Regions from separate parts of the Peribacillus sp. Aquil_B1 genome, predicted to be linked through region 2. Evidence: predicted binding sites of a transcription regulator. Region 2 holds the regulator's gene; the other holds the start of a gene.
The links. The regulator NrdR, encoded in region 2, represses ribonucleotide reductase genes. The targets are predictions, from matches to a motif close to AACACNATATATNGTGTT.
Positions count from the first base shown of each region.

Region 1: a site for NrdR is predicted at 13,519-13,536, ahead of MPH60_RS05790 (vitamin B12-dependent ribonucleotide reductase). Genes of this name have one in related genera too.

Region 1 is NZ_JAKXEE010000001.1:1,122,605-1,138,435, forward strand. Features, by position in the region: gene MPH60_RS05705 (FtsK/SpoIIIE domain-containing protein) at 1-131, shown strand, start outside; gene MPH60_RS05710 (hypothetical protein) at 37-687, shown strand; gene MPH60_RS27700 (ATPase, T2SS/T4P/T4SS family) at 868-1,317, shown strand; gene comGB (competence type IV pilus assembly protein ComGB) at 1,301-2,335, shown strand; gene comGC (competence type IV pilus major pilin ComGC) at 2,414-2,725, shown strand; gene comGD (competence type IV pilus minor pilin ComGD) at 2,733-3,176, shown strand; gene MPH60_RS05735 (hypothetical protein) at 3,163-3,501, shown strand; gene comGF (competence type IV pilus minor pilin ComGF) at 3,449-3,931, shown strand; gene comGG (competence type IV pilus minor pilin ComGG) at 3,924-4,310, shown strand; gene MPH60_RS05750 (YqzE family protein) at 4,428-4,613, shown strand; gene MPH60_RS05755 (YqhG family protein) at 4,660-5,457, opposite strand; gene MPH60_RS05760 (DEAD/DEAH box helicase) at 5,435-7,123, opposite strand; glycine riboswitch at 7,500-7,587, shown strand; glycine riboswitch at 7,591-7,674, shown strand; gene gcvT (glycine cleavage system aminomethyltransferase GcvT) at 7,815-8,921, shown strand; gene gcvPA (aminomethyl-transferring glycine dehydrogenase subunit GcvPA) at 8,939-10,285, shown strand; gene gcvPB (aminomethyl-transferring glycine dehydrogenase subunit GcvPB) at 10,278-11,735, shown strand; gene MPH60_RS05780 (rhodanese-like domain-containing protein) at 11,875-12,258, opposite strand; gene MPH60_RS05785 (lipoate--protein ligase family protein) at 12,462-13,298, shown strand; gene MPH60_RS05790 (vitamin B12-dependent ribonucleotide reductase) at 13,687-15,831, shown strand, end outside.
Region 2 is NZ_JAKXEE010000001.1:645,077-660,907, reverse strand. Features, by position in the region: gene MPH60_RS03295 (M42 family metallopeptidase) at 2-1,087, opposite strand; gene MPH60_RS03290 (dUTP diphosphatase) at 1,152-1,646, opposite strand; gene MPH60_RS03285 (sigma-w pathway protein ysdB) at 1,749-2,129, shown strand; gene MPH60_RS03280 (TVP38/TMEM64 family protein) at 2,184-2,753, opposite strand; gene MPH60_RS03275 (DUF1294 domain-containing protein) at 2,814-3,089, opposite strand; gene rplT (50S ribosomal protein L20) at 3,158-3,517, opposite strand; gene rpmI (50S ribosomal protein L35) at 3,553-3,753, opposite strand; gene infC (translation initiation factor IF-3) at 3,788-4,288, opposite strand; ribosomal protein L20 leader region at 4,387-4,523, opposite strand; gene MPH60_RS03255 (GNAT family N-acetyltransferase) at 4,651-5,145, opposite strand; gene MPH60_RS03250 (hypothetical protein) at 5,199-5,369, opposite strand; gene thrS (threonine--tRNA ligase) at 5,475-7,406, opposite strand; gene ytxC (sporulation protein YtxC) at 7,796-8,656, opposite strand; gene dnaI (primosomal protein DnaI) at 8,779-9,717, opposite strand; gene MPH60_RS03230 (replication initiation and membrane attachment family protein) at 9,704-11,122, opposite strand; gene nrdR (transcriptional regulator NrdR) at 11,181-11,642, opposite strand; gene speD (adenosylmethionine decarboxylase) at 11,912-12,292, opposite strand; partial or broken gene MPH60_RS27940 (IS5/IS1182 family transposase) at 12,855-13,088, shown strand; gene MPH60_RS03215 (glyceraldehyde-3-phosphate dehydrogenase) at 13,187-14,224, opposite strand; gene coaE (dephospho-CoA kinase) at 14,383-14,982, opposite strand; gene ytaF (sporulation membrane protein YtaF) at 15,004-15,636, opposite strand; gene mutM (DNA-formamidopyrimidine glycosylase) at 15,717-15,831, opposite strand, start outside.

The sequences.
Region 1 (15,831 bases), 480 kb from region 2:
ATAAATATATGTTTGAAAAAATGGAGGAAAGAGAAAATGAAATCATTCACCCAGCAACGAATAGAAAGTCTGTTAATGACAATCGACCGGCTGAGTATGACGAAAATACGCCACCTGCAACAAATTCATGAGTTGAAGAGTTACAGCAATGCTTGCCGTGTGATTAAACAACTATCTCCTTATATCCATGAAACAATGTTTAATAAAGAAAAGGTAATTTACCTCAATAAAGAAGGTCGTGAATTGATTGGATCTAAAAAAGAAGTGAAAAAGAACATGTTAATCGAGCACACTCTTTTATGTAACGAGGCTTATCTATACTTTAATTGTCCTTTGGATTGGAAAACTGAGTATGTAATTGAAACAAAAGAAACGGTCCATTCATCATTTGGAATACAATTCAACGGATTATCCTTATCAAATAAGAAAAAAGTTGTTTGTGATGCCTCGTTTAGCCGTAACGGATACCTCCATTTAATTGAAGTTGATAACATAAGGGGAATGGCAGATAACAAAAGCAAAATTGAATCTTATGTCGATGTTTTTCCAGATGTGAAGGATAGACTTGGATTGATACCAGCTCTTTACGTATTCACTTCAACGGAAGATAGAAAACGTAAATTTGAGGGGTGGATGAAGCAGTATAATTTTAGAGGGGAAGTAAAAACATTCAATGAAATAAAATAGTGGTCAATCATTTAAGATTGACCAAATGACCACACAATTGCTCACACACTAGTATGAACTAGCGTTAATTGGTTTTTATAAATAGAAGGGGAGTAATAAGTTAAACCGTTGATATATCAGTATTTTGGAGTGTATCGTTGACCGGGTGAAACTATCGTTATTTCATTATATAGTCCGGACGTGATCATGGTTGGGGAAGTCAGGGATGCAGAAACTGCCAAAATCGCAGTGCGTGCCGCATTAACCGGTCATTTGATTCTAACAACCATGCATACAAGGGATGCTAAGGGCGCCATCTCCAGGTTATTGGAATTTGGTGTCAGCTTGCTTGAGGTTGAACAGAGTTTGATTGGCGTGACAGCACAGCGGCTGGTTGAATTGCGATGTCTTCCATGTAAAGGGGACTGTACTTTTGCTTGCAAAATGACTGCCAGGAATAAAAGGGCCAGTGTATACGAATTGCTCTATGGAAAAAGCCTGGCTGAGGTTCTCGGGATAATGGGAGATGAAAAAGGAATGGCAACGGTCAGCTACCGCCAATTGAAGGATGAAATCGGAAAAGCTGTTGCGATGGGCTATGTGGATTCAGAGGAATATGAACGGCTGGTATACCATGAAACCAAAAAGTAAATGGAGGGTAAAAGAGCAGGCAGTCTTTATTTCGAAGCTAGGTGAATTATTGAAGCATGGTTATCCCTTGGCGGAGGCTTTACATTTTCTTGAATTTCAGGAATCAAAGAAGAAAGCGGAAGACTTCACTCAGGCTAAAGCCGATTTAAGGAACGGATTCCCGCTGCACCTGGTGCTGACCCATCTGAATTTTCATCCGCAGCTTGTAAGTTATATATTTTATGGAGAACAATACGGCGACCTGGAACGGGCGTTGAAAGAAGGAGGGCGATATTGGAAGAAAAGATCCGAGGATATGGATAAAGTAAAAAAGTTAATGGTGTATCCTGTATTCTTAATCTTTTTTGTAGGTATCGTTTTTTATATTCTTCAGAGTGTTCTCCTTCCTAAATTCCAGACAATCTATTTCACGATGGATGTCGATCAGCATACACTCTTGAGATTAATGTCAGCTTCCACATTCATTCTTCCAGCACTCCCCTTCCTTTTTCTAGGATTGCTCCTATTCCTGTATGTACTCAAACGATTTTGGTTTAACGGATTGTGCCCATTAAGGCAGCGGAGGATTTTAATGGGGATTCCGATATTCGGGACCTTCATCAAATTATACGAAACCTATTTTTTTACAAGCCAATTAAGTGGCTTACTCTCCGGAGGGCTATCTATTAACGATAGCATTAAATTATTCTCGATAAATCAACAGCAGCCTTTTTACCAAAAACTATGCAATATTATTAAGGATGATCTAATCGAGGGCAGATCACTTGAATTGATTTTTCGGGAGCTTCCATATTTTGATGGTAATTTGCCGGTGGTCGCTGCCAATGGTCAAAAATACGGCAGACTTGATGCGGAGCTACTTCATTACAGTCGTTTTATACTGGAGAAAATTGAAGAGAGAATGAATGCAATCTTAAAAATCATTCAGCCTCTCATGTTTTCACTGATAGGTCTGTTGATCGTGTCCATTTATTTGGCGGTTTTGCTGCCGATGTTCTCTCTGCTCGAAAGTATATAGGATTTTATTATTGTATTCCAGAGGTGAAAATGCTCGAGGGTCATCCGGTATTCGGATGGTTTCAGGAGCATGATGGATATGTTGAAGAAAGTGATGAATGAACGTGGTTTTACACTAATTGAAATGCTTATTGTTTTACTGGTAATTTCCATCCTTTTGATTATAACAATCCCCAATATCACAAAGAACCAATCTACGATTCAGTCCAAAGGATGTGAAGCATTCGTGAAGATGGCCCAAGCACAGGTACAGGCTTATGAGATTGATAATGCTAAACTGCCCGCAAGTATCGGTGAATTGGAAAGTCAAGGCTATCTCAAACAGACATCCTGTCCTAATGGGGATGATATTAGTTTGGATAGTAAAGGAAAGATAACGGTCGTTGAGTAGGAGAGAAGTGAATATACGGCATTCCAATGGGGGGTATACACTATCTGAAACCCTAATTGTCCTCGTCATTTTTGTACTCCTGATTTCCATCGGTCCTAATCTATATCCTAGCTTTACTAAAGGCATGGAAAATAGGCTATTTCTTTCTCAATTCCATGAAGATCTCTTCTATGCACAGCAGTATGCCATCAGTCATGAGAGCTTGATTTACCTCCATATTAATAATGCCAAAAAGGTTTATACCGTTTCGTCTTATAAGGAAGGAATCATTCTAGAGAGGAGCATACCAAAGGATATTCAGTTTTTAAGTGGCACTTTGGGGTTCAGCTTCCATTTTAATCAGTATGGAAATGCTTCAAAAGCCGGAACGATTATGATTGACACGTCAAAGGGAATGTACAAATTGGTCCTCAATATCGGTAAAGGGAGGTTCAGGATTGAGAAATTGTAAAGGTTACGTATATCTTGAGCTGATGGCCGCATTTTCCATTTGTATTTTCCTGGTCCTTGCCATTTTTCCGATTCTTGAAGAGTTAATGACGCATCGGAAAGATATTGCCGTAAGGACAGAAGCCCACCATTTATTATATGAAAGATTGACGGCGTTCATGGACGGGGAGATACAAGCAATCGGTCAGGAAATCAGTTACAAAAAAAGATCCTATGAATTGGTTTGGAAGGACCATGGGGATTTCCCGGGGATGATTGAAGGGTGTGTACGTTATGAAGATGAATCGGGTAATATTGAATCCATTTGTGATGCTGCGAAAAAATGATGGCTTTACGATGATCGAAATGCTTTTTTCTTTAATGATATTAATGACGACGTCCCTTTTTGTACTACAGCTTTTTTCAATCCTTCACACCCAGATGGGGTCCGTTGATAAATTGCATCCTAAAGAGTGGGAGGTCTTTACCATGCAAATGAAGCAGGAGGTCCGGAGTTCCAAAGCTCAGGATGTAATGGGAAATAAATTATATTTGCTGCTTTCAGGTGAACAATTATCATCGTTTGAACAATATGAAGATAAGGTCCGAAGACGAGTGAATGGCATGGGGCATGAGGTCATCTTACAGAACATTTCGAAATTCCGGGTTGAGAAGGATGGCAGTGTCATTGTTATAAATATTACGGATAAAGCAGGGACTACTTTCAGTCGAAGATTTCATCCTTTCTTCAGGAATGTCACGAAAGTCGATGAATAATCAAAAAGGAGTCGTTTTCCCAATGGTCATGATTGTAGCGAGTGTTTTCATCATGTTCACGATACTAATGATCGATCAGTTTATCATTGATAAAAAGTTTTATAAAGAAGTGGAAGAATCGCTTGTGGCCGACCATCTCGTCCATTTAGCGATCAAGGATGTGACGGCAGAGTGGGGCGAAGAGATCCCGCAAATCATCCAGGGGGAAATTTCATACCCTAATGGTGTGGTGCAGTATTCTTTAATGAAAGAAGAAGGTCCTTACGTTTATATCGAGTTTTCTTCCACGACTAAAAATGACCGCGAGGGAAGAGTCATCATTCAATACGATAAAGAAGCGGGAAAAGTGAAAGAATGGTTGGAAAAGCAGGCTGTGTAATGCGCAAAATCAACATTCTTATAAAGTGGAAAGCGACAGGTACACGTGTTCAGCGAACAAGCGAAGGAATAAAAGAAGCGTAAACGGGGCATACTTTGCATAGGGTGATGATTTTATATGTCTACAAACGCTTATATTAAATATCTGACTCAGCAGCTTGTCGAGTATTTTAATCTGACGAAAAAAGAACGAAAAGAAAAGCGCCGTCACAGAAAAGAGGATAAAAATCATGGTATGTCCCATTGGTTTGGCATTGTCCCTTTTGCTTTGTCGATGTTCGTAAGGAAAAATATCAAAAAATAAAACAGATGTCCTTACTTAGGGCATCTGTTTTATTATTGTTCTTTACTTATCCCAATGCCCTATCTGAAAGGTAAAATAACCCTCCGTTGATGATGGATATTCGGATGTTGGGTTCATATTGAGCTTTTAAGGCATCTTTTTCGGTAAAATAGCTCTCACTTTTTTCGTCCATATCCTTGTAAAAATGCTCCAATAAATTCAAGTCATTCTGCCAGCGAAGCATTGCTTCCTCTGCCCAGGAATGGTCATCATCCTCGAAACTGGTCCTGATGTAAGTATCCAGTCTTGCCAATCCGCTCTTGGGCATGATGAGCGGTGAAAGCGTAAAGGAGTAATCAGGTATTTTTGGGGTGACCTTTATCGGTAAAACCCGATGGTGAAACCTTTCCATGATCTCACCTGAGATTAAATTCAGTCCGATCGACATGAAGGTATCCTTTTTACGGTCGCATTGATAGGATATTTTCACATTCAGGGTCAGCCAAGGATACAAAGGATTATTTCCCCCTTTTGTTGGAGGGGTATCCTCAAAAAGTCTAGTATACCCTGCCAGCTTTTTGGTAGATTGAATAATCTGGTGAAGGCGAGGGGAGCCAAAATGAATCATTTCTCCCTTTAAATCGGATGGAGCTTGTTCTGGATCGGTAATGAAAGTCATCTGTGCCGGGTTCGGAACGCCACCTGTTTTTTCTAGATAATGCCAATAAAAGGGTCTGTTCATTAATTCTTTATCCATATCAATCGTCAATTGGACTGTAAGGTGGGTTGGTGCATTATCCAGTATTTCACAATCATTGGCTTTGAAGTATGTTAATAAAAAATCATGAATTTCCTGTTGCTGCATGAACCTCACCTTCCTTCATTGATTGAGCGAATTGGATTAACGATGAAAAATTATCCATCTTGATTTTCATTTCGCCCTCAGTTTTGGATTCGCCGACCACATCAATCAAATATTCTTCAATGTTGTTAATATCCAGTTTGGTTAGAATATCATCCAATTCGCCGATTACTTTCTCGAATAAATTTATTTTTTCATATAGTAATTTCAGAATATGTTCTTCTACTGTATTTTTCGTGGCAAAGTTATAAATCATCACATCTTCTTCCTGACCAAGGCGGTGTATCCGTCCAATTCTCTGTTCGAGCCTCATCGGGTTCCATGGCAGGTCAAAATTAATCAAATGATGGCAAAACTGAAGGTTTATCCCTTCCCCGCCAGCTTCTGTTGCAATTAATACCTGTATATTCTTTTGGAATAATTCTCGCATCCAGTCTTTCTTTCCGCGCTTAAAGCCGCCTCGGAAAGGAACTGAAGAAATTCCATTCTGCTGTAGGTACCATTGTAGATAAAGCTGCGTCGCCCGGTATTCGGTAAAGATAATGACTTTATCATCAATTTTCTTGATCAGTTCCAAAGCTTTTTCAGCCTTGGAGTTCTGAACCGTTTCATTCACTTTAGAAAATAAATCATCAAGTTTTGCCAAGAAGTCAGGGGAAGGCTGATCATATTTAGCTTTCATATTCTTTAATGTATAAAAGACCGCCTCTCTGCTGCTGCATGCTTCCCTTTGAAGAGTGAGGGCCGAAAAGGCGCTTCCTTTTGTTCCATCCGAAATTGGCTTGAATTTGGAAACAGCATCATACAATGCTTGTTCCGTTGGAGAAAATTCAATGGTGATGGTTTCCACATGCCGTTTTGTCCATTCAATGCCAGTATCGGCCCGCCGGTTCCGAATCATGACAGTGTTGACCAGTTCCTTTAGGTGTTCATCTTCAATGATGTTCCGGCCTTTCCCTTTATACTTTTCCGAAAAGAGTGAGGCATTTCCCAAGTGGCCCGGTTTCAATAACGAAACGAGGTGGAAAATCTCCTCGACTTTATTTTGAATCGGAGTGGCTGTCAGGAGTAAACAAAATTTCTTTTTCAGATTTTGGACGAATTCATAGTTCTTCGTCTTATTATTTTTAAGTTTATGAGCTTCATCAATAATGATGAAGTCATATTCTTGAGTAAAGATGATATCTCGATGTGGAGCGCGTTTCGCTGTATCAATGGATGAAATGACCACATCACAGGAGTCCCAGACATAACTTTTTCTCTGAACGACTGCCGGAATATGAAACTTGGTATTCAATTCAAATGCCCATTGTGTAACAAGGGAAGCCGGAACAAGGATCAATACTTTTTTTACAAGGCCCCTAATCATATACTCTTTTAGGATCAAGCCTGCTTCAATTGTTTTTCCCAGCCCTACCTCATCAGCCAAAATGGCTTTTCCATTCATCTTTTCCACTACTTGCTTGGCCGCTTCCAATTGATGGGGAAGCGGGGTTAACTGCGGAAGGTGCTTGGGCGCCTGTAAACCTTCAAAATCAGGGATGATAAGGTTTTCCTCCATTTGAACCGCCAGCTTATAAAGTTCCCAATTTCCCCATGGACCGTCATTTTCCATCTTTTGCAGAAACTCATCATTCCATTCAGAGTTGAAGGATATATTGATTTTCATAGAAATAACTCCCTCTCAAATCATAATTTCCTTAATATAAGGTCAAAACCCGAACATTCCATATGTGAAGTAAGAAAAATATTTCTCTTCAAAAGATATTGCAGAGATAAGTTTCTTAGGGTAGGATATAAGTATATTTAGAAAATTCCAATTTCCAAACGCTACAAAGAATGTTTGTACATCGATTTTGCAGTTCGCGTTTTCTTAGTATGGGCTATAGGCTCCTAATTTATCCAAGATTACTGAAGGAGATCAGTCAAACGGTTTCTGAAGTTTCAGGAGAATTGGCAGGGAATGCATTCCATTTATGCTCAAAGGTTTTACCGTTGCTTGGGGCTTATTCGCTTCCTTTCAATGGTAGACCATTTATATGCGGGTGAAGGTAAGGGGAGAGACTACGGATGTAGCGCCGAAGGAGCAAACTTAGCAGTGAATCTCTCAGGCAAAAGAACTCTTATTGGACGCAACTCTGGAGAGCGCCGCCCGTTATGGGACGGCCACCAAAGGGGAAAACCTATTACATAGGTAAACTTTCAGGTTTCAGGACAGAGAAAAAGCTCAAACGGGCTTTCTCTGTCCTTTTTTGTGCTTTTTTCACATCATGAATCAGGATGTATCTGATGCGTAATGACAAGAAGCTTTTGATAATGAAGCCAATTAATTTTTAAAAAAATCTGAAGGGGGTCATTTTTTGACCAATTTAAAAAGAACGCCACTATTTGAGGTTTATCGTGAATACGGAGGCAAGACGATTGATTTTGGCGGCTGGGAACTACCTGTCCAATTTTCGGGTATAAAGGATGAACATGAAGCCGTACGAACAAAAGCGGGGTTATTTGATGTTTCCCATATGGGGGAAGTCGATGTTAAGGGACCTGGGAGCCTTTCCTTTTTACAGAAGATGCTGACCAATGATATATCAAAGCTGCAACAGGGCGGTGCCCAATATACCGCCATGTGTTATGAAAACGGAGGCACGGTCGATGATCTTATCGTGTATAAAAGGGCCGAGGACGACTATCTGCTCGTGGTCAATGCAGCGAATACAGAAAAAGATTTCAATTGGCTGCAAGCTAATTTAACGGAAGATGTCCAAATAACGAATGTATCGAGTGACTATACACAGCTGGCACTTCAAGGACCTTCTGCAGAAAAGATCTTACAAAAACTATCGGGAAATACTGACTTAAGTGAAATTGGATTTTTCAAGTTCAAGGAAAATGTCCTGATCAACGGTATGTCCACGCTGGTATCCCGTACTGGATACACTGGTGAGGATGGCTTTGAGATATATAGTGACAGTGAAAATGGTCCTGCCCTTTGGAAGGCGATTATGGATGCCGGAAAGGAAGAGGGGGTTCAGCCGATTGGTTTAGGTGCTCGTGATACCCTGCGTTTTGAAGCGAAACTGCCGCTGTATGGACAGGAGCTTTCAGCGGACATCACCCCGATAGAAGCCGGGATTGGTTTTGCAGTAAAAGTGGATAAGGAAGTGGATTTTTTCGGGAAAGCCGTTCTTGCTGAGCAAAAGGAGAAAGGAGCTCCCCGCAAGCTTGTGGGAATTGAAATGATTGACCGTGGCATTCCTCGTCATGGGTACAAGGTCTACAGCGGTGATAAAGTCATTGGCGAGGTCACGACCGGTACCCAATCACCAACGTTGAAGAAAAACGTGGGATTGGTACTTATCGATAAGGAATTTTCGGTGCTGGAAGCGGAAGTCGAAGTGGAAATCCGTTCCAAACGTTTGAAAGCCGTTATCATACAAACACCTTTTTATAAAAAACCACGTAAATAGAGAGGAATGGTCATTAGATGAAACATCGTTATTTACCCATGACAGAGCAAGATAAACAAGAAATGCTGGAAGCGATAGGGGTATCTTCTGTTCAAGAACTTTTCAATGATATCCCTGAAAGCGTTCGTTTTCAAGGAGAATACGATATAAAGCCTGCTAAATCGGAACCGGCATTAATGAAAGAATTATCAAGGCTTGCTGCCAAGAATGCAGACCTTAAAAACTATGCTTCCTTCCTTGGTGCGGGTGTCTATGACCATTACGCGCCGGTCATCGTCGATCATGTTTTATCCCGTTCTGAGTTTTATACGGCTTATACACCTTATCAGCCTGAAATTTCACAGGGGGAGCTTCAGGCGATCTTTGAATATCAAACGATGATATGTGAATTGACGGGCATGGATGTAGCTAACTCCTCCATGTATGACGGCGGGACGGCGCTAGCTGAGGCAGCCATGCTTGCTTCAGGCCAGACACGACGCAAGAAGATTCTCATTTCAGGAACCGTTCATCCTGAATCAAGAGAAGTCGTTAAGACATATGCGAAAGGTCAACGCGTGGAAGTGGTCGAAATTCCTTATAAAGACGGTGTGACGGACTTAGCTGCTTTAAGGGAATTGGCGAATGAGGAAGTTGCAGGAGTGATCGTGCAATATCCGAACTTTTTTGGCCGCATCGAGCCATTGAAAGAAATGGAAGAAATCATACATGGTGTCAAATCGATGTTTATCGTTTCCAGTAATCCGCTTGCATTGGGAGCTTTGACATCCCCAGGTGCACTTGGTGCAGATATCGTAACGGGGGATGCTCAGCCATTCGGCATTCCAGCGGCATTCGGTGGTCCTCATTGCGGATATTTTGCCGTTACTAATAAACTTGTTCGGAAAGTTCCGGGCCGACTCGTCGGTCAAACAGTGGATGAAAATGGTAAAAGGGGATTCGTACTGACGCTTCAAGCCCGTGAACAGCACATTCGCCGTGACAAAGCCACTTCCAACATTTGTTCCAATCAAGCTTTGAATGCGTTGGCAGCTTCTGTTGCAATGACCGCGCTTGGGAAAAAGGGTGTCAAAGAAATGGCCGTGCAAAATATTCAAAAAGCTCATTATGCAAAAAAAGCAATTATGGCAAAAGGGGTGGAAGTGATATTCGATGGTCCTTCTTTCAATGAATTTGTCATTAAACTGCCTTCTTCGTTTTCAGAAATCAATAAAAACCTTTTTGAAAAAGGGATGATCGGCGGCTTTGATTTAGGGACGGTTTATCCTGAGCTGAAAGACCATATGCTGGTTGCGGTAACTGAACTTAGAACAAAAGAAGAAATTGATGCACTTGCGCAGGAATTGGGGGATCAACATGAATAATCAAGATCAATCACTCATTTTTGAAATCAGTACTTCCGGTCGAATCGGGTACAGTCTGCCAGAAATGGATGTTGCAACTATCCCGCTCGAAGAAATTCTTCCTGCCGACTACATCCGTGAAGAAGAGGCAGAGCTGCCTGAGGTGTCCGAACTGGATATCATGCGTCACTATACAGCACTCTCCAAACGGAATCATGGGGTGGATTCGGGTTTTTATCCGCTGGGTTCATGCACGATGAAATATAATCCGAAAATAAATGAAAACGTGGCACGCTTCAACGGCTTTGCCCATATTCATCCATATCAAGATCCGGCTACCGTTCAGGGAGCATTGGGACTCTTATTTGATTTGCAGGAACACTTAACGGAAATCACCGGGATGGACCAAGTGACATTACAGCCTGCAGCAGGTGCACATGGTGAGTGGACAGGGTTAATGATGATTCGCGCTTTTCACGAAGCGAATGGCGATACAGAACGGACGAAAGTGATTGTACCCGATTCTGCACACGGTACGAATCCTGCCTCTGCCACTGTTGCCGGACTTGAAACGATTACAGTGAAATCCGATGAAAATGGTTTAGTCGACCTTGAAGATTTAAAGCGTGTTGTCGGACCGGATACGGCGGCCTTGATGTTGACGAACCCCAATACATTGGGATTGTTTGAAGAAAACATTTTGGAAATGGCAGAACTTGTCCATGATGCAGGTGGGAAGCTTTATTATGACGGAGCCAATCTGAATGCAGTCCTATCAAAAGCACGCCCGGGTGACATGGGCTTTGATGTGGTTCACTTAAATCTCCATAAAACATTCACAGGCCCGCATGGCGGCGGCGGTCCGGGTTCTGGCCCTGTCGGAGTGAAAGCGGACTTGATTCCTTACTTGCCTAAACCGCTTGTGGTCAAGCAAGGGGAGCAATTCGTTCTTGATTATGATCGTCCGCAATCGATTGGCAGGGTAAAACCTTATTATGGTAATTTCGGGATAAACGTGAGGGCATATACGTACATTCGTTCAATGGGTCCTGATGGCCTTAAAGCCGTCACCGAGAATGCTGTCATCAATGCCAATTATATGATGCGTAAGTTGGAACCATTTTTTGATCTGCCATATAATCGTCATTGTAAGCACGAATTCGTATTAAGCGGACGCCGGCAAAAGAAATTGGGGGTAAGGACTCTCGATATAGCCAAAAGATTGCTGGATTTCGGGTACCATCCTCCAACCATTTACTTCCCGTTGAACGTGGAAGAAGGAATGATGATAGAACCGACTGAGACCGAGTCAAAAGAAACGCTGGATGCGTTCATCGATGCGATGATCCAGATTGCCAAGGAAGCGGAAGAAACCCCTGAAATCGTTCAGGAAGCTCCGCATACAACCGTTATAAAAAGGCTTGATGAAACTCTTGCTGCAAGAAAACCTGTACTGCGTTATCAAGCCTAGATTGATAGCTTATACGAAAAAAAATCCCTGCCTGCCGGCGGGGATTTTTCATGTTTATGTAAGATTTCATTAAAGTCCAACAGTTAACTTTCTTTCCTTGAGCCATTGAATTAAAAAGAGCCCATGCGGAGATGGGGTCTTACTTCTTTGCTTTGATTTTCCCGGTCCACATTTTGAAACCGCCCTTTAGGTGAAAAAGTTCCCTGTAGCCCTTTTTGTATAGCATGGCTGCAGCTCTGCCGCTGATGATTTCGCTTTGAGCGTACAAATATACAGGCTTGTCCGGCCTAATTTCGACCAAGCGTGTTTTCATTTGAGTCATAGGGATGTTTCTTGCGCCTAAGATATGACCATTATCGAAATCATTCGGCTCCCGCACATCGATTAGCTGCACTTTTCTGTAGTTAGCGATAAATTCGTCCTGTGTTAGTGTTTTAACGATTTTACGCTGGCGGTACCAATTAAAAAGTGAATACGCAATAACCACTCCTAAGATGATGAGCAGTGTATATAATATTTCCAAACATAAAAACTCCCTTCTACCTTAACGAATACAGACAATCTTTATTATATAATTGCTTTACCCAATAATCAAAAAGAATTTTCATCAAATTCTTCATCGACTTGATAGTACTTTCTTTTTTAGAGTGTTAAAGTCTGTTAAACTACTACATGTGAGTTTTTTGTGGGGTATTGAAAAACAGTCTATCGAAACGAGGGGTAAGGATGGCTAAAGATAAATGGGGTTTTATAGATTCGGGGTATTGTTCACCGGCTTTTAATATGGCGCTGGACGAAGCGCTGTTAAACTGGCAAAGCAAAGGGGAAATTCCGCCAATCATACGCTTTTACGGCTGGGATCCAGCTACATTGTCGATCGGTTATTTTCAAAAGGCGGAAGCGGAAATTGATATGGAAGAGGTCAAAAGGCAGGGTCTTGGTTTTGTCCGCAGGCCAACAGGAGGACGGGCGGTACTGCACGAGCATGAATTGACTTATAGCGTAATCGTTCCAGAATCCTATCCGGGAATGCCGACTACCGTTACTGAAGCATATCGTGTCATTTCTGAAGGAATATTAATGGGATTCAGGAATCTGGGATTGGATGCTTATTTTGCCGTGCCTCGAACCGATCAGGAAAAAGCAGCTTTAAAATCGCCCAGGTCTTCGGTCTGCTTTGATGCTCCAAGCTGGTATGAACTGGTCGTTGAGGGCAGGAAGGTCGCTGGCAGCGCTCAAACCAGGCAAAAAGGAGTCATCCTTCAGCACGGATCCATTTTGCTTGACCTTGATGATGATAAGCTCTTTAGCGTATTTAAATTCTCAAATGACAGGGTTAGAGAGAGAATGCAAAAAAACCTAAAAAACAAAGCTGTGGCCATAAATGACATTGCAGGGAGAAGGATTACCATCCCTGAGGCGAAAGAAGCTTTTGAAAAAGGTTTTGCCGAAGGACTTTCGGTCGATTTAGAACCATACGTCCTTACCGAAAAGCAATTGCTGGAAGTGAAGGCCATTGCAGAAAGCAAATATGGAAGCGATGAATGGAATCTCATGAGATAGAGGAAGCAAAATCAGAGTGGATAATAAAAAAGTTTTTTCAGATTTGTTTGACCAAATAACACATCCCTTGCAGGGATAAGCCCTAAAAGGGATGGGGAAAAAGCAAGGTCCAAATTAATTGAAATCTGATGAAAAATTATTGTAAATCGACATTTTCCTCCCTTTTGCTAACTATATTAATTGATTTATCGTTTGACAAAATAAAAAGTTATTCAAAACAAACACAATATATAGTGGTTGAAATATTTAATGCGACACTATATGTTGATTTTTGAGTTTCGCTATGATAAATTTAGGGTACTTGTTAAGCGAAACGGACATGTAAGGTTACATAAGGATTTTTGCGGCAGCAAGAACGGATCTTGAAACATATAAAGGAGAGGGAATTATGTCGGTTGTAATAAAAGAAGCTTTAAAGGTTGATCTAGAAAGGTTGAATAAGGATATTTCTTTATTTCCCCAGGTTCACCCTGTAACTGCTGATATGAAAATGGCGCATAAGGGAGTGTCCCGTCTAGTCATGCTTGACCGCTATTCTTTTAAGGATACTGAAAAAATCACACTCTCGGCAGGCGATTTCGTCGTGTTGACGATTAAGGAAGATCCGAAATTCCCGGCAAGGGGTCTCGGTTACATCGTTGAAATTGATTGGGAAACCAAAAAAGCCAAAGTATTGGTGGATGAAGAATTCCGTGGCGTATTGGATAATCCGGAAGAAGTGGAGACGGGAATTGTTAACCGTCCGTTGGATATAATCGAAAAGCCGCTTGAAATATACTATGAACAAATTGCGAAACGTAATGCAACGGGATTGGCATCAGTGGAAACCACGGAAGAAAAGAGAACGGAATGGTTCAATAAATTCTATGAAGAATTAAAGAACCTTAATTTTGTCCCGGCAGGTCGAGTATTATACGGTGCGGGTTCCAATACGGATGTTACTTATTTCAACTGCTATGTAATGCCATTCGTACCGGATTCACGCGAAGGGATTTCAGAACATAGGAAACAAGTGATGGAAATCATGAGCCGCGGCGGCGGAGTGGGAACGAACGGGTCGACACTGCGTCCTAGAAACACTCTGGCAAAAGGGGTAAATGGAAAATCCTCCGGTTCAGTCTCATGGCTTGACGATATTGCAAAACTGACGCATCTTGTTGAGCAGGGCGGTAGCAGACGGGGCGCGCAAATGATCATGCTTGCTGATTGGCATCCTGATATTGCAGAGTTCATCATTTCTAAAATGCAAAACCCAAGGATTCTGCGTTACCTAGTGGAAAATACTAAAGATGAAGCCATCAAGAAATATGCGACGGATAAATTGAAATTCACGCCGCACACGGAACAGGAAACGGCAATGTATCAAGGGATCATTAATTATAAGGAGATTCCTGGCCAAGGCGGATTTAGCGAGAAAATTATTAGGGATGCAGAGGAAAAGCTCCGTACAGGGGGAACGTACAGTGTCCATAATTCTGATTTCCTGACTGGAGCCAACATCTCGATTTGCCTGACTAAGGAATTTATGGAAGCGGCGGAACAAGATGCGGAATACGAGTTGCGTTTTCCTGATGTTGAAAGCTATAATGCCGAAGAAATGGCCATTTACAATGAAGAATGGCATAATGTCGGCGATGTTCGCGAATGGGAGAAAATGGGGCACAAAGTCCGTGTTTACCGTAAAATCCGAGCTAAAGAGCTTTGGAATTTAATAAACATTTGTGCAACATATTCTGCTGAACCAGGTATTTTCTTTATCGATAATGCTAATGAAATGACGAATGCCAAAGCATACGGTCAACAGGTCGTAGCCACGAACCCATGTGGAGAACAGCCATTGGCCCCATATTCAGTATGTAACCTTGCGGCTGTCAATCTGGCTGAAATGGCTGATAAAGAAAGCAAAACGGTTAATTTCGAGAAGCTTAAGCAGACTGTCGAAGTCGGTGTGCGTATGCAGGACAATGTCATTGACGCAACTCCTTATTTCTTGGATGAAAACAAAAAACAGGCACTGGGCGAGCGACGGGTTGGACTTGGTGTCATGGGTCTGCATGACCTTTTGATCTACTGTGAGACGGAATATGGCTCTGAGGAAGGAAATATCCTGGTTGACAAGGTGTTTGAAACGATTGCGACGACAGCTTACAGGGCTTCCGTGGAACTTGCTCAAGAAAAAGGCAGTTTCCCGTTCCTGATCGGGTCAACGGACAAAGAAACCGATGAGCTAAGAACGCGTTTCACACAAACCGGATTTATGGAGAAAATGCCTGAAGATATCAGGGAAAGTGTTGCTGCACATGGGATCCGTAACTCTCATTTATTGACAGTGGCTCCTACAGGAAGCACAGGAACGATGGTTGGAGTATCAACAGGTCTTGAACCATATTTCTCCTTCACGTATTTCCGCAGCGGCCGTCTTGGTAAATTCATTGAAGTTAAGGCTGACATTGTACAGGAATACTTGGACCGCCATCCAGAAGCCGATACAGAAGAGCTTCCAAAATGGTTCATTTCCGCTATGGAATTAGCT
Region 2 (15,831 bases):
ATTACTCATAAATGATCCGATCAACCGCTTCACGATCGAGACGTTTGATCACTTCGACAATGAGCTTAACTGCATTCTCATAATCATCTCGGTGGAGCATTGCTGCGTGTGAATGAATGTAGCGTGTGGCAATCGTGATTGCCAGTGCGGGAACACCATTTGCCGTTAAATGGATGGAGCCGGCATCCGTCCCGCCGCCTGGAATCGATTCATATTGATAAGGAATATTCATTTCATCAGCCGTGTCGGTGACGAAATCGCGTAACCCCTTATGTGCTACCATCGATGAGTCATAGATGACGAGTTGCGGGCCTTCCCCCATCTTACTCATCGCTTCTTTTTCGGAAACCCCCGGTGTATCACCAGCGATGCCAACATCGACGGCAAAACCGATATCAGGCTGAATTTTGAATGTGGATGTTTTGGAGCCACGCAGGCCGACCTCTTCTTGCACAGCGCCAATTCCATAAACTACATTAGGATGGTCGCTGTCTTTCAGCTGCTTAAGCACATCAATGGCGATTGCACAGCCAATTCGATTGTCCCAGGCTTTGGCGAGCAGCATCTTTTCATTATTCATGACAGTGAATTCAAAATATGGCACAACCATATCCCCTGGCTTGACGCCCCATTCCTTAACCTCTTCTTTATTGGATGCACCGATATCAATAAACATATCCTTAATATCAATCGGCTTTTTCCGCGCCTCCGCTGACAGGATATGCGGCGGCTTGGAACCGATAATGCCAGTTAGATCACCTTTACTTGTAACGATCGTCACGCGCTGGGCCAGCATGACCTGTGACCACCAGCCCCCTACCGGCTGAAAACGCAAAAATCCTTTATCATCAATTTGGGTGATCATGAAACCGACTTCGTCCATATGCCCGGTAACGACGATTTTCGGTCCGTTTTCATCACCCGTTTTCCTGGCAATCAAACTTCCCAGGCCATCTGTCGATATTTCATCCGCAAATGGTGTTATGTATTCGGTCATCACTTTTCGTACTTCACTTTCATTACCTGCGATGCCTTTAGCATCCGTTAAGTCTCGAAGCATCCTTAACGTTTCATCCAATTGAGCCATCCCTATACCTCCCTATAACTTACATTACAAGAATAATTATACAGATAATCGATTACATAAACAATCAGTAGCCTTGCTTTTGCCTTTCGTAATTCACTTCATTCTTGCTGACATATGCTTTTTCCACATCCATTGCCGAAAATCCAAGCAACTCTCCTAAATGTAAATACGCAGCAAAAACCTTTTGGAAAGATGACTCTGTCAACTTTGTGCGAAATTCACTGATGTAGCCGTAAATAGCAGTAAATTGGACCGTCAAATCCTCCTGATGCATGGTGGGGGCAGATGGAACTTCCGGTACAAATCCCCGTTCGATCCCGAGTGACAAAATGAAATGAATGCCATCCACGTATTCAGCCAAAATCGTTTCTTTATCAGAGGGGCCTTTAAGACTCCAGAATTTAAAACATCTCGTTTCATTGGCAAGCTCACCAAGCTCCACTAAAAGAGCAAGTATCTTCCGTTCCACCAAGTCCTCAGCACCCAAATCATGCTTTGATTGTATATGCTCATCCAAAGCTGCCTGCATTTCCATTAATTTACCTATGTTCATTTTCATCACTTCTTTCCTTGTCTTCCCCTAAATTATATCAAATAAATGAAACTTATTAAAAACCCATACGTAAATGAAGGGAATCACTCTGTTTAAGGAGGTGGCTCCATGGTATTGATCATGCGGTTCATTCTTTTGGCTCTCATCATTTTCTTAATATATACAGTCATCAAATACCTATTTAATCCGAAAAGAAAATTAGAGCTGGCACATGAACAGAAAAAGTTCTTTCTGCTCGACGATACAGCCAATATACGAAAGAATTTTTTATTGACGTACAACGGGGTGATGTTTGAGGGGGAAAAGTATCTAGGGACGACGGAACGCTCCTTTGAGGTCATCTCCATCTTCATATGGCCCAAGAAAGTGGCCGGTCTAAAAGGCTTGAAGCGAAATGACTTCTTAAAAATCGAGGAAGCCATTAAAAAACAATACCCGGATGCCGTTATTGATTGGAAGAGCCCTGTTAAGGAATTTTTACAAAAATGAAAAAAAATCACGCGTAATGAAGAGCCTTGAGAAAAATGTACTCAAGGCTCAATATTAATCATCTGAACGAAAAAATTCCTTCCAAGGAACGACCGTCTGCTTCTCTCTCAATAAATAGAGCAATAAGGTTAAGGATAACAAAATGATGACGATCAGGGTTGGACTGAAATCTGCAATATAGTGGCCAAAAACCGTATATACGAATGCAACAGGGAGATTGGTCATGAAGGATAGATAAAAATAATTTTTCAGCCCTTTATTGGATTCCAATAAGCAAAGTGACAGCAAGTAAAAGTGAATGAATGGTATTAGCCTCAGTACTGCAATTTGCCGGCTGTTTAGCTTTCGGTTTCCAAACAGCTTATTCTTAAGCCGCAGCAGCCTATCCTTTGTTTTCGGAAATTTTCCTATCACGAAATAAAAGGCCATACTGGACAACGTCAAACCGATTACCGAATAGATGGTTCCAAAAGCTGCCCCGAATAATACTCCGCCAGACATGCAAACCACAATCACGGGAATGAATAAAAATTGCCTTAATAAATGAAAAGTGATAAAAATCAACGGTGCAAATACGCTTCCTGATTGAACGTAGCTCATCACAAGTGTCAGTTTATCATTCATGCTCTCCCTCCAGCTACTCTTTGCTGCTTCTACAAGCATATACATTATACGGGCTACATATTACAATTGAATGAATATCTTGATCAATAGGGCTATCTGAAGAATCATCAATATAGGCAGGCCCCACTTAAAAGCGGCATGCTTCGTCTTATGGCGGAATTGCTTCATCCCCAAAAAGGACCCAGTCCCTCCGCCTATGACTGCCCATAACCAAAGTGTCTTTTCACTGATCCGGTACTCCCCATTCCGCGCTTTCCTTTTATCGATTCCCATTAAGGCAAACCCGATGATGTTCGTGATGATCATATAAGCAGCAATGAACCATACTCCTTGCATCCTCATTCCCTCCTTTAAATATGTAAAAAGCCACTCTCTTGAAAAGAGAGTGGCTGTATCAGTCAGACTTATTTGTCTAATTGTTGTTTAGCAGCAGTTGCTAATTGAGCAAAAGCTTGTTCGTCAGCAACAGCAAGATCAGCAAGCATTTTGCGGTTCACTTCGATACCAGCAAGCTTTAGACCATGCATTAAACGGCTGTAAGAAAGACCGTTGATGCGTGCTGCAGCGTTGATACGAGTGATCCAAAGTTTGCGGAAATCACGTTTCTTTTGACGACGGTCACGGAAAGCATAGTTTCCTGACTTCATTACTTGTTGGTTAGCTACTTTGAAAAGAATATGTTTCGCGCCATAGTAACCTTTAGCTAATTTTATTACCTTTTTACGACGTTTGCGAGTAACAGTACCGCCTTTTACACGTGGCATGTTATTTCCCTCCTATTTAACTCGATAAATCGAACTTATTTAATGTTGTCTAGCATATGACGAATACGTTTGAAGTCACCTTTGCTTACAAGGCTAGCTTTGCGAAGCTTACGCTTTTGCTTAGTAGATTTGTTAGCAAATAAATGGCTTGTGTAAGCGTTAGAACGCTTAAGTTTGCCGGATCCAGTCTTTTTGAAACGTTTAGCAGATCCGCGGTGAGTTTTCATTTTAGGCATAAGGTATTCCTCCTCATTACAAATTACTTTACAATTACTTTTCGTTTTTCGGTGCTAAGATAATGAACATGCTGCGCCCGTCCATTTTTGGGTGTTGCTCGATTGTAGCCACTTCTTTACATGCTTCAGAAAAACGAACGAGTACACGTTGACCAATTTCCTTATGCGTAATGGCACGTCCTTTGAATCGGATAGAAGCTTTTACTTTATCGCCTTTTTCAAGGAATTTAATACCGTTGCGAAGCTTCGTATTGAAATCATGTTCTTCAATCGTCGGGCTCAAACGAACCTCTTTCAGACTGATGACTTTTTGATTTTTACGTGCTTCCTTGTCTTTCTTTTGCTGCTCGAAGCGGTGTTTTCCGTAGTCCATGATCCGGGCTACCGGAGGCTTTGCATTTGCAGCAACTAAAACTAGATCAAGATTTACACGAGCGGCAATTTCCAATGCTTCGAATTTCGTTTTAATTCCAAGTTGTTCTCCGTTTTGGTCAATAAGACGAACTTCACGGGCTCGGATGCCCTCGTTTACCATCGCGTCTTTACTAATAGTTAGCCACCTCCAAAGATATTGGCGAATACGAATATTTGAATAAATTCGGTCACGCTCACAACTCGCTTACAGGATATAATCATAATAAAAAAGTGTGGATGCATGCTGCACCCACACTGATAGACTCATTCAGAAAGATCCAAATAATCAAATCATGACCTGTTAACTGCATTGTTTGCGTCAACCAGGTGAGAAGCGGGTGCTTCTTCTTTTCATCAAACACGTATTCAATTCACTTTAGAAATATATCATAAACACTGATGACTTGTCAAATGCTAAATTTTATTCGTTTTTCACAACAAAATTAATATTATCAGACATTCAGTTATTTGACAATACGTTTTTTAAAGTAATTTGGACAAAAAATATTCATCATGATACTTCCCATCAAAAAACAGTGATTCCCGCTTTATTCCTTCCTTTACAAAACCCATCTTTCGATATAAGGAAAGCGCAGGTGCGTTGTTTGCGATGACGGACAATTCCAGGCGCCGTATTTCGTTTGTCCGTGCATGCTCCTCCATTTTCTGAAATAGCTTCGTACCGATGCCTTTTCCTCTGTCCTGTTCATTGATGCCTATGACGATTTTGGCTGAATGCCTCGTTCGGCCCATTTGATTGCCCAATAAGATTAAATAACCTTTCAACTCATGTCCGCTAGCAGCAACGAGGAAAACGGAAAGGGGATTTTTTTCGATTTGATCCATTTGCTTTTCCATTTGTTTCGCTGTCGCTTTTCTTTCCCCAGGGTTGAACAGCATATACCCGGAATCTTCAACATGATTGAACAGAGCAGCCAAGTTACCCGCGTCTTCCCTTGAAGCCTTTCTAATCTCCATTTATCCCCACTCCCCCTTTGGTTACAGTCCGTACTGACCGATGCCATCAAATGTTAAGAGTTTTCTTTCGCCTTTTTCTTTTTCTCAATGGCGTCCCAAGAAAATAGGGCTATCCAAAATAACAGGACCGGGACGATGGCATATTGTCGATAACCATCCAATAACAATAAGATGATGATGACAAGGAATGTCGGTCCGAATAGATAAGTAAATTTCTTTTTCATGCTGTCCCCCCTTTCATTGCTGTACATATTTTCACATGATGGTTTCATTTTATCATGCCATAATTAAAAAGAGGGACACAACTATATGTGCCCCTCTTTTTGATGTTAACGGCTTACTTCAGCCTTAATCGCTGAAACGAAGTCTTCAAAAGCGATCGTTTCGGACTTTTGTTCACCGTACTTACGTACATTCACGCTGCCTTCTTTGGCTTCATTGTCTCCAACAACCAGCATGTACGGGATTTTTTGCATTTGCGCTTCACGGATTTTGTAACCGATTTTCTCGTCACGTGTATCCAGGTCGACACGAATGCCTTGCGCTTTAAGTTTTTCCTGTACTTCTTTCGCATAATCCAAATGCACTTCAGGTGAGACCGGGATCACTTGTGCTTGGATAGGTGCAAGCCAAGTTGGGAATGCACCCTTGTATTCTTCGATCAAGTAAGCGACAAAACGTTCCATTGTGGAAACGACACCGCGGTGGATAACAACCGGACGGTGCTGCTTGCCGTCCTCACCGACGTAATTAAGATCAAAACGTTCAGGAAGCAAGAAGTCAAGCTGAACAGTGGAAAGCGTTTCATCTTTTCCTAGAGCAGTACGTACCTGAACATCGAGCTTAGGACCGTAGAAAGCCGCTTCACCTTCCGCTTCAAAGTAATCCAGACCTAGTTCATCCATGGCGCCTTTTAACATGCTTTGCGCTTTCTCCCACATGTCATCATCATCGAAGTATTTTTCTGTATCCTGCGGATCGCGATAAGACAGGCGGAATGAATAATCCTTGATATCGAAATCTTTATATACTTCCAGAACCAGGTTCACAACGCGCTTGAACTCTTCTTTGATTTGGTCGGGGCGGACGAAAATGTGCGCATCATTCAATGTCATCCCACGTACACGCTGAAGGCCTGAAAGGGCACCTGACATTTCATAGCGGTGCATCAAGCCTAGCTCGGCAATCCGGATTGGCAGTTCCCGGTAGCTGTGGATGCTGTTTTTATAGACCATCATGTGATGCGGGCAGTTCATAGGACGCAGGACAAGCTGTTCGTTTTCCATCTCCATGACAGGGAACATGCCGTCCTGGTAATGGTCCCAGTGTCCAGAAGTTTTATAAAGGTCCACGCTACCCATTACAGGTGTGTAGACATGGTCATAACCCAAACGTTCTTCCTTGTCCACGATATACCTTTCGATTGTCCGGCGGATGGTCGCTCCTTTTGGCAACCACATCGGCAGCCCTTGTCCCACTTTCTGTGAGCTCATGAACAAGTTCAATTCTTTGCCGATTTTACGATGGTCACGTTCCTTGGCTTCTTCTAGGAAACGCAGGTGTTCGGCCAAATCTTCTTTTTTATAGAAAGCCGTACCGTAAATGCGTTGCAGCATTTTGTTTTTGCTATCGCCTCTCCAGTATGCTCCAGCGATGCTCAATAGCTTGAATTCTTTGATTTTCCCAGTTGATGGAACATGAATTCCACGGCAAAGGTCAAAGAATTCACCCTGCTCATAAAGCGTTACCTGCTGATCGCCAGGAATTGCATCGATCAACTCCAATTTATACTCGTCGCCTATTTCTTTAAAACGGGAAATCGCTTCATCACGACTCACTTCGATGCGGGAAATTTCCAAGTTCTCGTTGACGATTTTCTTCATTTCTTTTTCAATCAATGGAAGGTCTTCGGGAGTCAATGATTCCTCTAGATCCATATCATAGTAAAAGCCGCCCTCGATGACCGGACCTACGCCGAATTTAGCGTTTTTGTACAAACGTTTGATCGCTTGTGCCATCAAGTGTGCTGTACTGTGACGCAGTACTTCAAGAGCATCCGCTGTGTCCTGTGTGACGATTTCGATTGAACCATCTTGTTCAATCGGGCGTTTCAAATCATATAATTCACCATTGAATTTTCCGGCAATGGATTTTTTCCTTAAACCAGGACTGATGGATGCAGCGATGTCTTCAGTTGTTGTGCCTTTAGCAAACTCCTTAACCGCTCCGTCAGGAAAAGATATTTTCAGTAATTCTGACATTCAGTTTCACTCCTTCTTATTGTTCGAACAATTTACAGGTATTTGATTCCATTACAACACAAAAAAGCCCGTCCCTGTATAAAACAGGGACGAGCTTAGTAATAAATATCATTAACCCGCGGTTCCACCCTCGTTCCAGCTTGCTTTTCACGGCAAAATGGCACTTGTAACTTGGTAACGGCAGCTTCCCGTCAGCTCATATTCACAGAATGCCTGCTTTCCGAGCCGAAGTTTAAAGGTGGTAAGTGTTCCATGCGAATAGGAAGCTTACAGCCTGTTGGCTCCCCTCTCTGATAATCGGCGACTAGAATACCCTTGTCCTCATCATAACTTTTAGTTTTTTAATAGTATGTAGGAAATTATAATTTGTTATACGGTGAAAATCAAGGTTAATTTTCTTTTTTCCACGAAAGATCATTCAAATGCATAGAAAATGACGAAAGTGGAAGGATAGTGGCCCGTTCTTCGAAAATCCTTGAAATGGTCTGGATCAGCCCCTCATCCTTGTCATCGGTATAGATACACAAGTTTTCAGGAGCAATCGATAAAAGCGGGGCAAGTATCACCGTATCGAGAAATAGTGAACTTTTGGCAAGAAGCCTCCTGTCGATCATACTATTGATTTTTGGACGGTCGAGCTTGCTGAACTTCTGATCATAGAAATGAAAACCATCCCGGTTGACAAGGTGAAGCTTTCTTAATTTCGACTCCTGCCCATGAAGGCAATCACGGAGTGTAGCAATGAAATTTTGATAGTCCTGTTCCAGCTTGTATTCATCAATCGCCTTGACGACATACTTTTCCAACGTGTGCTGAAATGACTTCAAACGGAAGGTCGTAAAAGAATCGAATGAAAAAGATACCTTTCCAGCCAAGATGCTTTGAAGTCCTTCCTCAATCAATCGTTTCTCTGTACTGAATGCTTCATCTTGACTCCTGGCTCTTTCCACCTCGATGATTGATGATGCAATTTCAATGATGGCTTCAATTTCTTCCCGTTCCCTATAAAAAAATTTACCGACTATTATTTGCTCCAGAACAGGAAGCGTTTTTTCTTCCAATAAAAAAGAATGAAATGCATCACGAAGCAGAATTAGCCATTCATCACCTGAAGAATCCGTCATATCCACATAAATGCCTTGTTGCGGAAGAAATCGAATATATGCTTGAAATTCTGCCCCCAGTGGATGGACAGAAACGAAATTCAGTAATTTCAATGCCTCTGAATCGTTTTGAAACGAAATTTGCACTACGACATCCCCCCCTTCCCCCTTGCTTCTTTTTTCATGTATATGGGGATGGGGACGTGTTTAGAAGTAGGATGGACCTTGTAAGAAGAAAAAAGTGACCTCCTTTAAGAGACCACTTTTCTTCATCTTCTCCGATTCACGCCATCAAGCTTGACCGGCTCAGCTAAATATTGAATTCTTTCCAGTACCCTGGCGGCCTTCACTTCTTCCTTCTCACCACGCTGTGAAAAGGTCAGGTGGTTCTCCAGGCCATTCAAGTCAAAATTCGAAGTGAAAAACGTTGGCAGGTTTTCCAGCATCCTAAATTGTAAAATCGGACCAAAAACCTCATCGCGCCCCCAGCTCGTCATGGACTCCGCTCCAATATCATCAAGCATGAGGACAGGTGCCGTTTTCACCATTTCAATTTTTTCATTGACCGTATTATCGCCTATCGATCCCTTAAGTTCCCTCAAGTAGTCAGGGACATAGACTATAAGGGAGGAAATTTGCCTTTTTGCAAGTTCATTGGCAATCGCACCTAATAAGTACGTTTTCCCAACACCGAATTTCCCATATATATATAAGCCTTTTTGCCTTTTACCCGGCTCATATTCCATAATGAACGACATAGCTTTACTTAAGACGGACAAGCGTTTGTTTTCATTATCCGTTTGGGTAAAGTCTTCAATGCTCGCCTTTAAAATATCCTTCGGTACATACAGGCTGCGGATCAGCTTTTCCCGTTTCCGCTTTTCATCCTCTGCCAATTTCCGCGGGCAGACTTCATAATGCAGGTTCAGGGCTTTCCCTTGAACCACCAATTTGGGATAATACCCTTGCATCATATTGATGCAGCCATCCAAGCTCGGACATTTATCACACTTATTGCTTTGTGAAGTGAACTCATAAAGCTTCCCCAAGTTTTTATCAATCATTTCTTTCGTGACCGTCGAGCTGTTGGCATTCATAAATAACCGCACTTGTTCGTTTTCAAAAATCTCCTGTTTCAGCTTTTCATAACGCTGTTGAAATTGATTTGTATTGGCCAATTTATTAAGGGACCTATTAATCTTTTCCATCGTTCATTTCACCTCCTGCTTTCCACAGCTTCCATTTCTCCAGAAGCTCGCGTTTCTGGGCATCCAATTCAGGCTGATCTGCATTCTGCTCCTGCTGTGCTTCTTCTTTTTTCCCAAGCCAATCCGGAACCACTTCTTCACGTATCGCCTTTTTCCTGCTGCCCTTCGCAGCATTCCTGCTTCCTTGGGCCCAGTCCTGATATTTCCTATGTTCATTTTTAGCCAGTTCCATCGCCTCGACGACCGTGGAGACCTTCAGCCGTGCCCAATGGCCTGCCAGCTTTTCGACATAGCCCTTCGTGAACTTCATATCCGTTTTGAGCATGACATATTCGATCAATACATTGACGACACCCGGATTCAGCTTTTGATTGATCATCACGCCCTCAACGACTTTCAAATCACCGCTTGATGGCTCTGCACCGCCAGACAATTGCATCAGCCGCTCCCTTGGAGAAATCGTCTCCAAATGACGGATTAACTCTTGTTCCTGTGTTTTCGGTTCCTCTTTTTGTGTCCGTTCACGAATCGGCTGCACCCGATTGACAAGGGAAGGCATATCGGCCTGCCGTTCGATCTGGTACCAGTCCCTTGCCGCCTTTCTGAGCACTTCCTCATCGATCTCATCATCCAATGAAACGGCATCCATTACTAGTTTTTGCATTTCAAGCGGATCGATGCCATATAAAAAAGCAAGTTTGGCAATCGTATTTTTTATTTTCGGAGTAAAGGCCTTTTTCGGTACGATCGAGGATTTTATCCCGGCAAATAAAAGGTCAAAATCAAATAAGTCATCAAACCCCGATGGCTCGACGCCTTCCGTCCGGTCGATGTATTGCTGTTCTGGAATCGGTTGCCATTCATCTTTCGCTTCATCCGTTACATATAAAGAGTCCAAATGATCTGATGAGAATACTTCCGCAAAAGATTTAGTCACACCTTCATATTGATCGGGTAAGATATGGTCATCACAAAAGAATCTCTTTAACCGGTTGAATTGCGCTTTTCCGATTTTTTTGTATAAGTAAATATTCAGCATTCCATCCGTGAAAAACTGCTGGGGGGAAAGCGGCGGGTTTAACTCATAGATGAATTCCTTCGTTTCATTTTTCGATTTCTTATATACATTCAACAGACCGATTCCCTCAAGTAAAAGCCGTGCTTCGTAAATATCACCTAACTTAAGGCCGATGGTATTCATTAATTGATAATGTGAGGAGGTTTCCGACCATAGCCTGTTTTCCTCCAACTCACTCCATAACGTCATATATAGGCTAATGCAGATAGGTCCAATAAGAGGTTGATATAGTCGGGTAAGTATTTTCCGATCATAATCATGAAGCAGCCCCGCAGATGAGACCAAATATGAATCAGCTGGGAGCAATTCTTGCCAATGCTTTGACATCTCCATTCAAACCTTTCAAAAGATGTAGTGAAAAAAGAGCCAAAGTGAATCTTCAGCTCTACTTTCTTTCTTTATTTATCAAATCTTTCAATTCATCGATAAAGACATTGATGTCTTTAAATTGTCGATAGACGGATGCGAACCTTACATAGGCAACCTCATCGACTTCTGCCAGCTTGTCCATCACCATCTCGCCGACATTGTCGCTTTTCACTTCCGATATGCCCTGGTTGCGCAGTTCTTTTTCTACATAACTGGTAATTTGCTCTAGTTCTTTCAAGGGAACCGGACGTTTTTCGCAAGCCCTGATCAAGCCGCGCAGGATTTTATCACGACTGAACTCTTCCCGCGTCCCGCCCTTTTTCACTACAATAAGCGGTGTTTCCTCCACCTTTTCAAATGTCGTGAATCGAAAACCACATGCCTCACATTCACGGCGTCGTCGAATCGATTTACTTTCATCGACTGGCCTGGAATCGAGCACTCTTGTTCCGTTATATTGACATGATGGGCATTTCATCATTATCAGCTCCGTATTTTATGTAGGACTCCCCTATCTAAATGTTCCCCAAGGAATTACTCTCTATCTTAATCTTATATTAAATGGAACGGCCAGTACAAGTAAAAAGTGTAACTTCCGGCAGCAGGCATTTTTTGTTCTGCCGTTGAAGCGCCGTTGTGAAAGTCTTTATGCTGTAAGGGCAGCCTCCCCTATAAAGGGAAGCAGACTGCCGATTGATTGCATTAAAAAAGAGATGCACCCATGGCATCTCTGTGTATACGTGTTTTTTATAGGGCACTTATATTGGCTTTTTTCATTTGTACAGGACCTAATCCACGTGGTAATTCTATGTTTTCACGTGTTTGCGCATTTAAAGCTTCTGCAATATAATCTGCCGCAATATTCGGATCCAAGTTACCGCATGTATAGACATCAATGCTCGCATAGCCGTGTTCTGGAAAACTGTGAATCGTTAAGTGTGATTCAGAAATGATGACAACCCCGCTGACTCCTTGTGGAGCAAATTTGTGAAAGGCAACTTCTCGTACCTCTGCACCTGATTTCAAAGCAGCATCAACAAAAATCTTTTCAATTAAATCGATATTGTTCAGTTTTTCAAAGTCACAACCCCAAAGTTCAGAAATGACGTGTCTACCCATAGTTTCCATAGTGTAAGCTGTTTCCATATTAAGCTTCCCCCTTACCATGATTTAAAAATAAGTTCTGATAACTACCACGGGGGAAAGTTAGTCCAAAGAGGTCCTAACCCTTTAAGTAGCCATCATGCAAACCGCTATTGAAGAAGTTCACGATTCATAGTATATATGGTTTGAATTTTTTTTGCAACTCCAAATTGAATTTTTGGAAAGATAAACTTTATATGTAATAGGGATATTGCGATTGGAGCAAATTCTGTTTTCTGGTTTATTCAGCGCCTTAAAGCCGTAAGGAATTAATGGATCACTGTATTAAAAATAGCCCGCTAAAAAATTTTAGCAGGCTCTGACTGTAGTTCGTCTACAGTTTTTTTAGTTATTTTATATTAGGCCGTTGATTTCCACTCCAGGCACTCGCTTTCCGCGGGCGGTCCGGGAGCCTCCTCGGCGCCATTGCGCCTGCGGGGTCTCCCTTTGACGCACTTTCCCCGCAGGAGTCTCGTCGTACCTTCCGTTCCAATTAACTTTGTTTTAACAGTAAGATAGAACTCCTTTTACCTACAGTCTATTTTAAGAAGAAACCAAGGAGATTAAGGGCAGTTCAACTGATACTAAGAGTAGTTACTATTATGTGAATGATGAACGAACAAAATAAGTTTGCCTATTCGTTTCATGCTGCATCATACGCAATGGAATTGTGTTAGGGACGATAGTAACACCTGGAAATACGCATGATAATCATATCTTAGAGCTTCTGGTTGAACTAGTGATTGAGAAAGTTGGAAAACCAGGAGCAGATTCAAAAGATAATTATGCGTTAGGTCACCATTATCTATAACTGCTTCAAATCCAATAAAGAATCAAAAATAGCCCGCTAAAAAATTTTAGCAGGCCCGTTTTTTCAATTTATTTTACTGATAATTCGACTTCTGAAGTTTTTTTCAACTCGGAGCCAACTAATTTCACAAGGTCCACTACCCGGTTGGAGTAACCCCACTCATTATCATACCATGCAAGGACTTTCACTTTCCTGTCCCCGATCATCATCGTCGTCAACCCATCGATGATTGCCGAGTGTGGATTCGTTTTGAAATCACTGGAAACTAAAGGTTCCATCGTGAATTCCATGATTCCTTTGAGTTCATTTTCTGAAGCATCGATGAAGGCTTGGTTCACTTCATCAATCGTGACATCACGGTTTAAATCCACAACAAGATCGACTAAAGATACGTTAGGTGTCGGTACGCGGATCGCCATACCATGAAGCTTGCCTTTTAATTGCGGCAACACTAGTGAGATGGCTTTTGCAGCTCCTGTAGTCGTAGGAATCATGCTTTCCGCTGCGGCACGGGCACGTCTCAAGTCTTTGTGCGGGTTATCGATATTATTTTGATCATTAGTATAAGAATGTATCGTAGTCATTAAACCGTTGTTTATGCCGAATTTTTCATCAAGCACTTTTGCAACCGGTCCAAGACAGTTCGTTGTACAAGATGCATTGGATATGACGAAATGCTTGTCAATTTCCAGGACTTCCTCATTTACTCCCATTACAATGGTAACGTCTTCATTTTTACCCGGAGCTGATAATATGACTCTTTTTGCTCCTGCTTCTAAATGAAGAGCTGCTTTAGAACGATCATTGAATTTCCCAGTGGCTTCAATTACAATATCTATGTTCATCTCTTCCCAAGGCAATAGCTTTGGATCGCGGTTATTTATTAGTTTTACTCGGCGGCCATTCACTACTAGTGAATCATCTTCAGCTATAATGATACCGTCGAATTTACCATGTATCGTATCATATTTTAGTAAGTGTGCTAAAGTTTCAGCTGGATAGCTTGCATTAATGGCAACGATGTCCAAACTCTCATCTAATATGGCTTTTCGGAAAACCATTCTTCCAATTCTCCCAAATCCGTTAATCGCTATTCTTGAATTCATTGTTCGGACCCTCCAGAAATATTAGTGTTATACTTATTACCTTTCACATGTAATTAGTATAACATAATTCAGAGGAATTGTGCTAATAAAAATGCGGATTGTTCTTATTTTTTCAACACAAAAAGAAGAAACCGGGCGGTTTCTTCTTTTTGTGTTGATTATATGACATACCATTCGCTAAGTATGGACTTCACTTGCCGCTTCGTTTCATTAATGTCACCATTATTATCGATGACGGCATCCGCTAATGCCTTTTTATCGGCCAAGGGCATTTGCGAATTGATCCTGGCAAGTGCCTCCGTCTCCGAAAGACCATTCCTGTTCATTAATCGCTGCAATTGAACTTGCTCATCCACATAGATTAAAAGCGTCTTATCCACCATGAATGTCAGCTTGCTTTCGAATAGGAGCGGAATATCCATGAACACCGTTTCTTCTCCTGATGATAGTGCCTCTTCCGTTTTCAGCCGCATCCAATTCCTGACGGCAGGATGCACGATGCCATTCAATAGCAATCTCTTTTCTTGATCATTAAAAATGATCGACCCGAGCTTTACGCGATCTATATTCCCATCCGTCAATAAGATATCTTCACCAAATGCCTTCACAACTTGATGATAGGCTTCTTCACCTGGCTCAACGACAGCACGGGAAGCCAGATCTGCATCGACAATCGTGAATCCGAGTTCCTGTAAATAGAGGCTGACGGTGCTTTTCCCACTGGCAATGCCTCCGGTGATTCCGATGATTTGTCCCATAAGCTCCCCCTTTTAAACTTATCATAACTTGAATAAACCGATGATAATCAATAGTACACCTGGAAGAAAGGTCAAATGCTGGACAACTTTATTATTTGAAAGCAATTTCCCGCTTTGAATTCCGCTCCAAATGAAAATCGAACTCATAACAGCGATGCACCCTGCAAGGATGATCGGTGAAATCCCGATCATAGCCGCTCCTACTCCGGCACCGAACGCATCCAGCGAAAGGGCAAACCCGAGAACAAGCGCTTCAACACCTGTAATCGTACCTGATTTATCAAAATCGGCATTCAATGGTTTTTGTAAAATATTAATGACTACCCCAAGTGATTTAATTTCAAAATTAAAGATGATCTTTTCATGATATCTATCATCTTTCAGATCTTTTTCAGGCTTAAAATATTGGTATACCATCCAGGCACCAAGAAAAATGAGGATGATGCCACCCGTTTTTTCAGCCGCCCCGATAGATATGAGCTGACTGATGAATTGTCCGATGACCATCGCTATACCTAAACTCAATGCAGAGCAAAATGAGATGACTGCTATTGACCTTAAGGGGATTTTCATCTTCCGCATACCGAATGTCAAACCTACGCCAAATCCGTCAATACTAACTGCAAAAGCGAGAAAAATAATTTGTAGCCACATCGGAATGTTACTCCTTCCCTACTCGTTGCTACCCTAGTATATGGAAGGAGCCCATCCGATGTGTTTGAAAAAACCATTACCTATTTAAGCGGCTGGCATAACGGGCAAATATGTGTACCGCGTCCTGCAACAACCAGTTTCTCAAGCGGCGTGCCGCATGTTTTGCAGTTCTCGCCCTTTCGCCCATAAACATTC